Regions from separate parts of the Methylobacterium sp. WL12 genome, predicted to be linked through region 1. Evidence: riboswitches for the same ligand, from Rfam matches in the RefSeq annotation. Region 1 holds a riboswitch; each other region holds the start of a gene.

What was found. Region 1 has a riboswitch for cobalamin ahead of FV226_RS16545 (TonB-dependent receptor). Riboswitches for the same ligand answer to the same signal wherever they lie in the genome.
Region 2: it holds a riboswitch for cobalamin, as region 1 does, so the genes downstream of both, FV226_RS20800 (TonB-dependent receptor plug domain-containing protein) here and FV226_RS16545 (TonB-dependent receptor) in region 1, are expected to answer to the same signal.
Region 3: it holds a riboswitch for cobalamin, as region 1 does, so the genes downstream of both, FV226_RS22325 (TonB-dependent receptor) here and FV226_RS16545 (TonB-dependent receptor) in region 1, are expected to answer to the same signal.

The regions. Positions count from the first base shown of each region.
Region 1 covers NZ_VRUW01000044.1:25,902-30,055, reverse strand. Annotated here, with positions in the region: gene FV226_RS16545 (TonB-dependent receptor) at 26-2,056, opposite strand; cobalamin riboswitch at 2,296-2,495, opposite strand; gene FV226_RS16540 (TonB-dependent siderophore receptor) at 2,677-4,154, opposite strand, start outside.
Region 2 covers NZ_VRUW01000072.1:733-4,886, forward strand. Annotated here, with positions in the region: gene FV226_RS20800 (TonB-dependent receptor plug domain-containing protein) at 1-1,795, opposite strand, end outside; cobalamin riboswitch at 1,994-2,207, opposite strand; gene FV226_RS20805 (DUF2778 domain-containing protein) at 2,341-3,501, opposite strand; gene FV226_RS20810 (hypothetical protein) at 3,797-4,153, shown strand.
Region 3 covers NZ_VRUW01000083.1:11,336-15,489, reverse strand. Annotated here, with positions in the region: gene FV226_RS22330 (ABC transporter substrate-binding protein) at 1-509, opposite strand, end outside; gene FV226_RS22325 (TonB-dependent receptor) at 593-2,545, opposite strand; cobalamin riboswitch at 2,693-2,905, opposite strand; gene FV226_RS22320 (CusA/CzcA family heavy metal efflux RND transporter) at 2,957-4,154, opposite strand, start outside.

The DNA of each region.
Region 1 (4,154 bases):
ACATCGTACGTGCCGGCGCCCAGCATCAGAATCGCCCGGCCAGCGTCAGTCGCACGGCAGTCGGCTCCACGGGGTGGAAGTGTTTGTCGGCGACGCCGTCCGCCCCTTCGCCGGGCAGGCGCGAGACGTAGTAGTAGGTGATCTGGTCCGACTTGGCGTTGGTGAGGTTCAATACGTCAAGCGACAGGCTCAAGCCGTTGTCGAAATTGTAGCCGACGCGGCCGTTGAGGAGCGCCGTCGGCTTCGAGCGCACGGAATTGTCCTCGATCAGCGGGCGCGGGCCGAAGTAGCGCAGCCGCATCGACCCGAACCAGCCGAGGCCCTCGCCGAAGGTGAACCCGGCCGACGCGATCGTGGTCGGCGCCTCGGGGATGCGGTTGCCGACTGTGTTCACGTCCGAGAAGCGGGCGTTGGTGACGGTGAGGTCGCCCTCCAGCTTCAGCCAGGGCGTCACCGCATAGCGGTTGGTCCACTCGACGCCGAAGCGGCGGCTCGGGCGGCTCGGCTCCGTGGTGCCGGTGTCGCCCTGGAACAGGTTCTCCGACGCGAAGTCGAGGCGGAACAGCGCGACCGCCGTCTCCAGCCCGGCGATGCTGCGGTTGCGGATGCCGACCTCGTACCCGGTCGAGGGCACCAGGAAGGGCGAGCGTGTCGTGTTGAACAGCGAACTCGTCGGGTCGATCGTCGCGGTGACGCCGCGCACGTCGTTCGAGTGGAAGCCGCCGCCGTAGTTCAGGTAGAGCTCGGTGTCGGCCCACGGCCCCAGCACCAGCCCGAGCTTCGGGTTGACGATGCCGTCCCGCGCCTTCCCGCTATTAGCCGCCGTATCGGAGACCACGTCGGCGTAGTAGGCGTCGGCGCGGAAGCCCACGCTGGTGCGCAGCCAGTCGGTCCAGCGCACGCGGTTGTCGTAGTAGAACGCTCCGCTCGCCTCCAGCACCCGGTCGTCGAGGACGCCGGAGCGGAACTGGCGGTTCGTGGTGTTGAACAGCCCGACCCGGATCGAATCGGTGCGGGTCTGCACGCCGACCTCGTTCTCCATCGGCAACCCGAACAGCGCGCCCTGGAAGACGTGGCTCACTTCGCCGCCCCCGAGGATGCGCTGGTCGAGCTGGTGGAACTGGTCGCCGGCGACCGGGTCGTTGAGGAAGTAGGTGAAGTCGTTGAACAGGTTGAGCTGCTGGCGGATCACGTAGGCCGAGGCCCGCGTGATGCCGGTGTCGTCGGTCATGCTCCAGCGGCCCGAGAGCGAGAAGCGCGACGAGTCTCCGCCGTCGGTGGGGTTCAGGGTGCCGAAACGGCCGATCAGGCCTTCCGAGACCGCACGTGAGGCGATCTGGTTGGTCGCGGTCCAGCGGCTGGCATAGGCCATGCCGGTAACCGAGAACCCGTCGAGCGCCGTGCCCTGGCTGTAGCGCACGACGCCGTTCACCTTGCGAAGCGCGTCCGGTACGTCCCAGGGGCCGTCGTAGACTTGCGCCTCGCCGGCCACCAGCAGGTTGCCCTGGCCGAGCGGCGCCGAGGCGATGGTCAGCGCCCGCGCGTAGCCGAAGGAGCCGAACGAGGTCAGCGCGACGGACTTCGCGACGGTGTCGAGGTAGTCGATCCGCACCGAGCCGGCCGAGGCGAAGTCGCCGTCGCGCACGAAGTACGGCCCCTTGTGGAACTCCACCGCGCCGACGAGCTCGGGGATCAGGAAGTTGATGTCGGCGTAGCCCTGGCCGTGGGCGTGGGTGCGCATGTTCACGGGCATCCCGTCGACGTCGATCGCGATGTCGGTGCCGTGGTCGAGGTTGAAGCCGCGCAGGAAGAACTGGTTGGCTTTGCCCTCGCCCGAGTGCTGCGTGACGATCAGGCCCGGCACCGACTCCAGCACCTCGCCCGGGCGGGTGATCGGGCGGCTGTTGATCTCGGCGCCTGAGATCGTCCCGGCGCTGGCCGAATTCACCGTACGCAGGGTGCCGCCGACGCCGGTGGTGCCGCCGACGTAGCCGGCGCTGGCTGCTGGCCCGGCACTGTTCGCGACCGGTGTGGTCGTCTCGGCCGTGACCGAGATCTCGTCGAGATTGGCCTCTGCGAGGTTCAGCGCCGGTTGCGATAGGGCCGCGTGCGACAGGATGCCGGCATAGGTGGCGAGCAGGATGGTGCGTAGGCTCGAAGAAAAGCGAATGGCGGACACGGGGCCTCGGGCGACGTCTGTGGCACGTCACCGCGAACGAGGCCTGGGCGCTTGCCTGCCGTTAGGACAGCCGAACGCCTCGACACCCACCAGGACACCCCGCCCGATGCGTTTCGCGTGTGACCACGACTGACGGCAGGTCTCCTGGCTCGCGGGTCACCGCCCTCTCATCGTCTTCCCAGGCCCGAGGACCCAGTGACGTGTTGATGATGGGCTCGCCGCTTACAGTTGCGGGGGCAGCCACGGCCTCGGGCCAAGGCCCTCACCGCGTTCCCTTTTGATCCTCCGGAAAGGAACCGTCGCTGTCACCATCGGATGCTCTGACAAGCCTCGTCAACGCCATGAACAAAATCGGCGGCTTGTGTGGCCTCGCTGTGACAGATGGGATCCGTGGCCTCGCTGTTTTCGAATGGCCACTTCCGGGGATTGAGCCAACTGCCGCCCCTTACCCTTCGAAGCCTCTCTGACAGTCGATTTTCGGCCTGAGGTTCTCTATCTTACCAACGATAGATGAGGCTGCCAATAACGGTCGCTGGCTGGTTGAAGTTGCAGAAGGCGAACGAACAGGTCGTGTAGCTCCGGTTGAAGATGTTGTAGCCGTTGATCTGCGCCCGGAAGCCCTTGTACTTCGGATCGAGCGCGGCGAAGTCGTAGGCAACGAGGGCGTCGTAGAGCGTCACGGCGGTATTGCGGACGGTGTTCTGATCATCCGCGTAGCTGGATCCGATGTAGCGAATGCCGCCGCCGAACTGCAGCCCACGCAGGGCTGAAGATAGCGGGAAGGCATAAGTCAGGAACGACGCGTAGGTATCGCTGGGGATGCCGGAGACGCGGTTCCCGTTGAGGGAGTCGCCGGTAAACGAGGTTGAGTTCACGAACCGGATGTCGACGTGCGTGTAGGCGATGGTCAGGTTCGTACCGGGCGCGAGATTGGCGGTCGCCTCGGCCTCGAAGCCCTTCGAGCGTACGGCGCCGCCAGCCGTCTGGAACGCAATGTTGCTCGCGTCAGGGATCAGGATGCTCGACTGGTTGATGTCGAACCCGGCGAACGCCGTCTGGATGTTGGTGCCGGGGATCAGGTACTTCACGCCCGCCTCGATCTGGTCGCCGGTGGCCGGCTTGAACGCTTGTCCGTTCCGATCCTGGCCGACCTGCGGGGTAAAGGTCGTGGCATAGCTCGCGTACGGAACGAGCCCGGGCGCCAGGACGTACCCGAGGCCGACGCGGCCGGTGAAGGCGCTGTTGTCCTGGCGTGAGACCGCGCTGTCGGGCGTCGCGTAGTTGTCCTGGAAGACCCAGTCGTGGCGCCCGTTTACGGTCAGGATGAAGTCGCCGAACTTGGCCTGGTCCTGCAGGTAGACGCCCACCTGATCCTGGGTCTGGCGCGAGGCGGCCCCGAGGGGCGGCGTCGCGATGAACTGCTGGCCGTAGTTGCGCGTGACGAGGTTGAGGTCCGGGGCTAGGCCGAAGCCGAGGCGCTGGCTGAGGCTGTACCGGGCGTAGTCGACGCCCCCGACCACGGTGTGGGCGACTGGGCCAGTGGCGAAGCGTGCTTCCAGCTGGTTGTCCAGCGTCTGCTGCACCAGACCCTCGCGGATATAGCCGGTGTCGCGCGTGCCGATCGTCCGCGCGTCGTTGATGTTGTTGATATCGACGTACTTCCCGCTAAGGAACAGTCCGTAGTGGCGAAAATTCTGGCGGAAGACGAGGTCGGGCGTGAAGAAATGCTCGAAGGCGTAGCCGACCCGATACTGGGTCTGATCGAGGCCGATGAAGCGTGGATCACCCTGGTAGAACTTGGATACTCGGAAGCCCGGGTCATTGTAGAAGAACGTCGCCGCCGGCGTGTTGGTGACCTGGAACTCACTCAGAAACGTGAATGTGGTATCGGCTGACGGCTTCCAGGTGAAGGCGGGCGCGATGTTGAGCTGGTCGTCGTTCGTGCCGAGACCGATGAAGGTGCCCGCCTCGCGGC
Region 2 (4,154 bases), on a different contig from region 1:
AGCCGAGGCCCTCGCCGAATGTGAACCCGGCCGACGCGATCGTGGTCGGCGCCTCGGGGATGCGGTTGCCCGCCGGGTCGACGTCCGAGAAGCGGGCGTTGGTGACGGTCAGGTCCCCCTCCAGCTTCAGCCAGGGCGTCACCGCGTAGCGGTTGGTCCACTCGACGCCGAAGCGGCGGCTCGGGCGGCTCGGCTCCGTGGTGCCGGTGTCGCCCTGGAACAGGTTCTCCGACGCGAAGTCGAGGCGGAACAGCGCGACCGCCGTCTCAAGCCCGGCGATCGAGCGGTTGCGGATGCCGACCTCGTACCCGGTCGAGGGCACCAGGAAGGGCGAGCGCGTCGTGTTGAACAGCGAACTCGCCGGGTCGACGGTGGCGGTGACGCCGCGCACGTCGTTCGAGTGGAAGCCGCCGCCGTAGTTCAGGTAGAGCTCGGTGTCGGCCCACGGCCCCAGCACCAGCCCGAGCTTCGGGTTGACGACGCCGTCCCGCGCCTTGCCGCTGTTGGCCGCCGTGTCGGAGACCACGTCGGCGTAGTAGCCGTCGGCGCGAAAGCCCACGCTGGTGCGCAGCCAGTCGGTCCAGCGCACGCGGTTGTCGTAGAAGAACGCCCCGCTCGCCTCCAGCACCCGGTCGTCGAGGACGCCCGCGCGGAACTGGCGGTTCACGGTGTTGAACAGCCCGACGCGGATCGAATCTGTGCGGGTCTGCACGCCGATTTCATTCTCCATCGGCAGTCCGAAGAGCGCGCCCTGGAACACGTGGCTCGCCGCGCCACCGCCGAGGATGCGCTGGTCGAGCTGGTGGAACTGGTCGCCGGCGACCGGGTCGTTGAGGAAGTAGGTGAAGTCGTTGAACAGGTTGAGCTGCTGGCGGATCACGTAGGCCGAGGCCCGCGTGATGCCGGTGTCGTCGGTCATGCTCCAGCGGCCCGAGAGCGAGAAGCGTGAACTGTCGCCGCCGTCGGCCGGGTTCAGGGTGCCGAACCGGCCGACGATCCCGTCCGCGACAGCGCGCGACGCGATCTGGTTGGTCGCGGTCCAGCGGCTGGCATAGGCCATGCCGGTGACGGAGAACCCGTCGAGCGCCGTGCCCTGGCTGTAGCGCACGACGCCGTTGAGCTTGCGCAGGGCGTCCGGCACGTCCCACGGGCCGTCGTAGACCTGCGCCTCGCCGGCCACCAGCAGGTTGCCCTGGCCGAGCGGCGCCGAGGCGATGGTCAGCGCCCGCGCGTAGCCGAACGAGCCGAACGAGGTCAGCGCAACGTTCTTCGCGACGGTGTCGAGGTAGTCGATCCGCACCGAGCCGGCGGAGGCGAAGTCGCCGTCGCGGACGAAGTACGGCCCCTTGTGGTACTCCACCGCGCCGACGAGTTCGGGGATCAGGAAGTTGATGTCGGCGTAGCCCTGGCCGTGGGCGTGGGTGCGCATGTTCACCGGCATCCCGTCGACGTCGATCGCGATGTCGGTGCCGTGGTCGAGGTTGAAGCCGCGCAGGAAGAACTGGTTGGCCTTGCCCTCGCCCGAGTGCTGCGTGACGATCAGGCCGGGCACGGATTCGAGGACCTCGCCCGGCCGGGTGATCGGGCGGCTGTTGATCTCGGCGCCGGAGATCACCCCGGCGCTCGCGGCATCCACCGACCGGAGGGTGCCGCCGACGCCGGTGGTGCCGCCGACGTAGCCGGCGCTCGCCGCCGGCCCCGGGCCGGTCGCGGCCGGAGCGACGGTCTCGGCCGTGACCGAGATCTCGTCGAGGTTGGCCTCGGCCACGCCCGGCTGAGACAGGGCGGACCGCATCAGGACGGCTTGTGGCGGGACGGCTGCGCCGACGACGAGCAGAAGGGTGCGCAGGCGCGGAGCGAAACGGGATACGGACACGGGACCTCGGGCGACGCGACGTGGCACGTCACCGCGAACGAGGCCGATCCCCCGCGCCGTCCCTCCGACGGCATGAGGCTTCGACACCCGCCGGGGCACCCCGCCCGACGCGCTTCGCGTGTGACCACGACCGAGGGCAGGTCTCCTGGCTCGCGGGTCGTCGCCCGCCACCGTCTTCCCGGATGCGGCGCATCCAGTGACGTTCGTTGGTGGAAGGCTCGCCGCTTACAGTTGCGGGGGCAGCCGCGGCTTCGACGAAGGCCCTTCCAGGCTCCCTCCCACCGCGTTCCCTTTTGATCCTCGATGAGGAACCCTCGCGCACAGGTTGCGTCGGGCGCGGACTGCGCGTCAATCCGGCTTTCGCAGCGCGTCGCCGGGTGTGGCCGATCCGCGACGCCGCGTTCACCTGCTGCGCGGTCGCGTGGCCATCATGCGAGCCGGTCTCCGCCTTGCTTCGGAACGCCCTAGCGGCTCGCTGCGAACCGGGCCGGGCCGTCGCCGCGGCCGGCGACCACTACGAGGCGCCGGACCTCGCCGCGCAGGAACGCCTGCAGGAAGCGGTCGTAGTTGCGGAACGACACGCAGCCGTTCGAGGCGCCGCTCGGCCCGAGCATGTAGGTGTGGGCGAGCAGGCCGTCGCGGCCGTGGATGGCGGCAGACCCGCCCACCGGGTTGAGGCGGATCGCCCGGACGCCGTGGAACAAAGCCTCGCGCTCGGTGAGGTCGTAGGTGCCCGGCGGGGTCGAGCCGCGCATCCGCAGGTGCACGAAGTCCGGGTGGTCCATGCTGGCGCCGAGACCGGAATGAGCTTCCAGCACCTCGCCGCCGGGCAGGCGGACGGTGCGGGCGCTGATGTCGTAGATCGCCGTGCCGGCGCCCGCGTCGGGGCTGGGGAACAGGCGGCCGCGCGACCGGTCGAGACCGGGGCTCTCCAGGGCGGCGTAGGCCAGGGCCGGGCCGGATTCCTTGCGCGCGGCGAACAGCTCCTCGAAGAACGACGGCGTCTCGGCGGTGGGCGCCGGCGCCGCCTCGGGCACCCGGCGCGGCGCCCGGCGCAGGGCGAGGCGCTGCGGCACGGGGGCGGCGATCAGATCCGCCGGGCGCGCCATCGGCAGCGGCATGATCTGCGCCTGGCGGAGGACTCGGATCTCACGCGGGCGCTGCGCCTGGCTTGCGACCTCGGCCTGCCGCACGATCTCCGCCCCGGTGGCGGGCGTCGCGGCGGGCTCCACCGCCGCGACGCCCGCCACCGGCTGGGCGAGGGACGGAGCGAGAGAGGCGGTCGGGGCGAACGCAGTGCCGAGGGGGATGCCGCGAAGGTTCGCGCGCACGTCCGGCCCCATCATCGGACGGGGATCGAACAGGGCCGCGAGGGCGGTCGAGGCGGCGCTCCGGGTCTGCGGGTTCGTGGCCTGCAGGTTCGTGGCCTGGAGATTCGCGCCCGGCGATCGCGGGTGCTTCCCGTCGCCGGTCGGCACGCCCCCGAGGGTGACGAGGCAGAGCAGGCCGGCCAGCGCGTTGCGCAGGGTCGGATGGCTGCGGGAGCGTCGGCGACGAACGGGGCGCGCGTGGCCGCCGTGGGAACGCAGGTGATGCGGCAGGGGATGCGGCATGTGATGAGGCATGCGGACTCGAACTCGGACGCGAAGGCTGAGGCGGCGCCCGCGGCCACGCGCCGTCCGTCCCCCGCGACGGAGCGCGGGCGGTGGACCGGCCGAGGGGCTCGGCCGTGCGGGGATCGAGAGAACTGCGACTGATCCGTATTGAGCGCGCGTTTGGTTAATCCGCCCCTAAGCGGCCGGTCGCCGTGCGCGGACGGGGCACGAAATCGGGTCCGCGCCTCACACGGCGCGCGGGCACGCGATCGTGTTGCCGCTTCGTTCTTGCCGAGGCGGGGGCGAATCGGCGATACCGCCAAGCATGCGGATGTTCGCCCTCGCTGCCCTCCTGTCCCTGCCTATCCTGCCCGGCGCGGCCGCGGAGGCGCCGCGGCCGGCCGACCCGGCCGCACTGGAGCAGGCGTGGCGCGGATGCGTGCGCGAGGCCTACGCTCACCAGTCGCCGACGCAGGGGCGGGCCGGCTCGCAGCGCAACGCCCTCGACGAATGCAAGGCGCGCGAGGACGCCGTCGTGGCGGCCCTGATGGCCGCGCGCACCGACGACGCATCCGGCCGCGGCGCCCGCTCGTTGCCGGCGCGCGCCCGCGCCTGGGCGGCCTCGGTCGCGGCCTACGTCGTCGATCCGGTCTCGTCCTGGATCGCGATGCTGCGCGACTGAG
Region 3 (4,154 bases), on a different contig from region 1:
AGGCCGGCGGCGCGGATGATCGCATCGCCAAGGCTGCCGGGTGCCACCGTGAAGGCGTTCGGACGCATCACAAGGGCCCGCAAGGGTTTGGCCGCCGGCATTACCTCGGCCAGCCGAGCGTCGAGGTCCGCGACCATCGCCTCGCCGCGCGCCGGGTGCCCGAGGGCCGCGGCGACGGTCCGGATCTGGGCCCGCACCCCCTCGAAGTCGTTGGGTACGCCGAGTTCGAGAAGGGGGAAGCCGACGCGCTTGAGCAGGCCCACCGTGGTCCGCGTCGTGAAGGCACCGGCAACGACGAGGTCGGGCCGGAGGGCGACGATCTCCTCCGACAGGCCGCGTGTCACTGCGATGCCCGTCGCCTCCCGCGCGACGGTCGAGCCGCGTGGGTCATGGGCGAGGTAGGTCACGGCGGCGACCTGATCGCGGTCGGCAAGCCGAAGGACTAGCTCGTCCGCGCAGAGGTTCATCGAGACGACTTGCCGGGGTCCCCCGGATGCCGGGGCGGCCATCCCAGCGGCAATCGACCAGATTTGGCTGACCGCCAGCATCGCCGTCAGGACCGCGAAGCCGGACCGTCGTGCCATCGGCGGTCTCAAAACGCGGTCAGGCGGACGCCGCCGTACACGGCGAGGCCTGCCCCGAGGAAGCCGGTGGGGTTCTCGTAGCGGCGGTCGAATAGGTTATCGACCCGCCCAAACACGCTCACCGTCTCGCTGACGTCGTAGTTCACCGCGAAGTTGACCAGGGTAAAGCCCGGGTTCTTGAGCCGGGCCACCGAGAAGTCGCGGTTGCCGTCGACGAAGTGGCCGAGCACGATCACGGTCCCGCTGACGGTCAGGCCCGGGAGGGGGGTCCAAAAGGCTGTCGCGCTGCCCTTGTGGCGGGGCCGTCGCAGGAGCTCCTGGTGGGTGATCTCGTTCTTGGTCACCGTGTTGGTGTAGTCGACCCGGCTCGTAAGGGTATCGGAGAACCGGACAGCGACGAAGGCTTCCGCCCCGTACGATTCGGCCCGGCCGACGTTCTCGTTCGAGGTGAACGTCGCGTTCGAGGTGATGAGGTTCTTGAAGTCGTTGGCGTAGTAAGTCGCGCCGACGAGGACGCGGTCCCCCAGGGGCTGCTCGATGCCGGCGTCGTAGCCGAGGCTCTCCTCAGGCCTGAGGTTCGGGTTGGCGAAGAAGTTCGAGGCCGGGAAGCTCTGGAACAGCTGGCTCAGGGTCGGCGCCTTGAAGCCGGTGCCGACGCTACCTTTGATCCGGGTCTCGGTGAAGGGCAGGATGTAGCTCGGCGCGACGCGGAAAGTGGTGGCCGGCCCGAAGGCGTCATTCTCGTCGTGGCGGATGTTGGCCACGAACGCCGCCCGCTCGAAGGGCGTTAGCTGCACCTCCCCGTAGCCGGCCGTGTTGCCGTTCCTCGCCCGCAGGTTGCCGGCCCCGAACGGGCTCGGGTCGGTGGTCGACAGGCTCTCGTCGTCACGCTGCGCGCCGAACAGGATCAGATTGCCGGGCGAGAGCTGGTAGTCCCCGCGGTACTCGTAGCGCGTGCGCTGACCCAGGCCCGTCGTCGCGTCCGGCGTTGCAAGGGGGTCGAGGGGCCCCTGCTGTCTGTTGAACAGGTTCGAGTAGTTGATGGCGAAGAGGTTGTGGAAGCCGGCGAACGGCGTCCATTCGGCCTCGTTTCGGGTGAAGACCTGCTGCACGTCGGCGGCACTCCGGAACGCCGCCGGGAAGGCTGGGAAGGTGCTGTAGTCGGTGCCCGTGAATAGGAGGCGAGAATTGATGAAGCGCGTCACCGAGTTGATACGGAAGGTGTCGGTGAACTGGTAGCCGAACTTCGCCGAGACGGTCTCGTTGTCGTAAAAATTCGGATGGATCGCCCGGCCGAACGGGACGAGGTTCGGCGGCGTCACCGGTGTCGCGGCCGCACGGAAGTGCTGGATCGAGACCGAATAGTCGAAGCCGTCCTCCGACCCGCTGATCCTGCCGCTTTGGTTGAAGGTACCGAACGAGCCGCCCTCGATCCGCGCGGTGGCCCTGGCCGGTCCCTCGCCACGCTTCGTCGTGAAGGAGATCACGCCTCCAATGGCGTCGCTGCCATAGAGGCCGCTCTGGGGACCCCTGAGCACCTCGATGCGGGAGAGGTCGTCGGTCAGGAGTTGCCCGAAGTCGAAGGAGCCGTTCGGGTTCGACGGGTCGGTCGCGTCGATGCCGTCGATGAGCACCTTCACGTGGTTCGAGTTCGAGCCGCGAATGAACACCGAGGTCTGACCGCCCGGGCCGCCGGTCTGCACGACGTTGAGGCCCGGTACCTGCTGGAGGGCATCCGGGACGGTGCGGCGCTGCTGGGCCTCCAGGGTGGCGGCGGTGAGCACGGTGACGCTTGATCCGACCTGGTCGACGGGCGTCGGCACGCCGGTGGCGGAGACGGAAAGCTCGGAGAGCGTGACGGCCGCCTCGGCCCCGCGCGGGACATCGGCGAAGGGGGCGGCGGCCTGTTGCGCGAGCACGGGACCGGAAAGGGCGGCGCAGGCGAGCGCGAGCGTGCGCAAGCACGCGGTTCGGGAAGGAAAGGACACGGGACAAGCCTCGGGCGACGTCTGTGGCACGTCACCGCGAACGAGGCCTGGGCGCTTGCCTGCCGTTAGGGCAGCCGGGCGCCTCGACACCCATCAGGACACCCCGCCCGATGCGTTTCGCGTGTGACCACGACTGACGGCAGGTCTCCTGGCTCGCGGGTCACCGCCCTCTCATCGTCTTCCCAGGCCCGAAGACCCAGTGACGTGTTGATGATGGGCTCGCCGCTTACAGTTGCGGGGGCAGCCGCGGCTTCGGGAAGGCCCTTTCGGACCTCATCCTCACCGCGTTCCCTTTTGATCCTCCGGGGAGGAACCGTCGGACATACAGGACCTGAGGGAATGGCCCAGCGTCAATGTCGCTTCGGGGTTTTCCGCCCTGTGTGTTCATAACGTTACAAGTCGGGCCTCGGGGTCGATGGCATTCGGTTCGGACCGCGGCAGTCCCCAGCCCTTCACCAGGCCGTAGACCGCCGGGATCACCACGAGGGTCAGGACGGTCGACGAGACCATGCCGCCGATCATGGGGACCGCGATCCGCTGCATAACCTCAGAGCCCGATCCGGTGCTCCACAGGATCGGCAGGAGCCCGGCCATGATGGCGACCACCGTCATCATCTTCGGACGCACCCGCTCCACCGCGCCGATCATGATGGCCCTCCGCAGGTCGGCACGGGTGAGTGCCCGTCCGGCGCGGTCGCATCCGGCCCGGATCTCGGCCAGCGCATGATCGAGGTAGACCAGCATGATCACCCCGGTCTCGGCCGCGACGCCTGCCAGTGCTATGAAGCCGACGGCCACCGCCACCGACAGGTTGAAGCCCATCCACCACATCAGCCAGACCCCGCCGACGAGCGCGAACGGCAGCGACAGCATCACGATCAGGGTCTCGGTCAGTCGACGGAAGTTGAGGTACAGCAGCAGGAACACGATCAGCAGCGTCAGCGGCACCACGACCTTGAGCCGGGCCGTCGCCCGGTCGAGGTACTCGACCTGACCGCTCCACTGCACGAGGGTACCCTGCGGCAGGCTCACCTCTTTGGCGACCGCCGCCCGCGCCTCGGCGACGTAGCCCCCGAGGTCGCGACCGGCGACGTCGACGTAGATGAAGACCGCGAGTTGCCCGTTCTCGGTCCGGATCTGGGTCGGGCCACGGTTCAACTGAACCTTGGCGACCTCACCGAGCGGTACCGTGCCCCCACCCGGGATCGGCACCTGAACCTCGGAGGCGATGGAGCGCGGGTCGGAGCGGAAGGCGCGCGGGTAGCGCACATTGACGGTGTAGCGCTCGCGGCCCTCGACGGTGTTGGTGACGCTCTCGCCGCCGAGCGCCATCCCGATCACGTCCTGCACGTCGCCGACGGTCAGCCCGTACCGGCCCAGCGCCTCGCGGTCGGGGGTGATGTCGAGGAAGTAGCCGCCCTGCACCCGTTCGGCGTAGGCGCTCGACGTGCCCGGCACCGCCTTCACCACCGCCTCGACCTGGCGGGCGACCTTCTCCATCTCGGAAAGGTCCGTCCCCAGCACCTTGATCCCGACCGGCGTACGGATGCCGGTCGAGAGCATGTCGATGCGGGCGCGGATC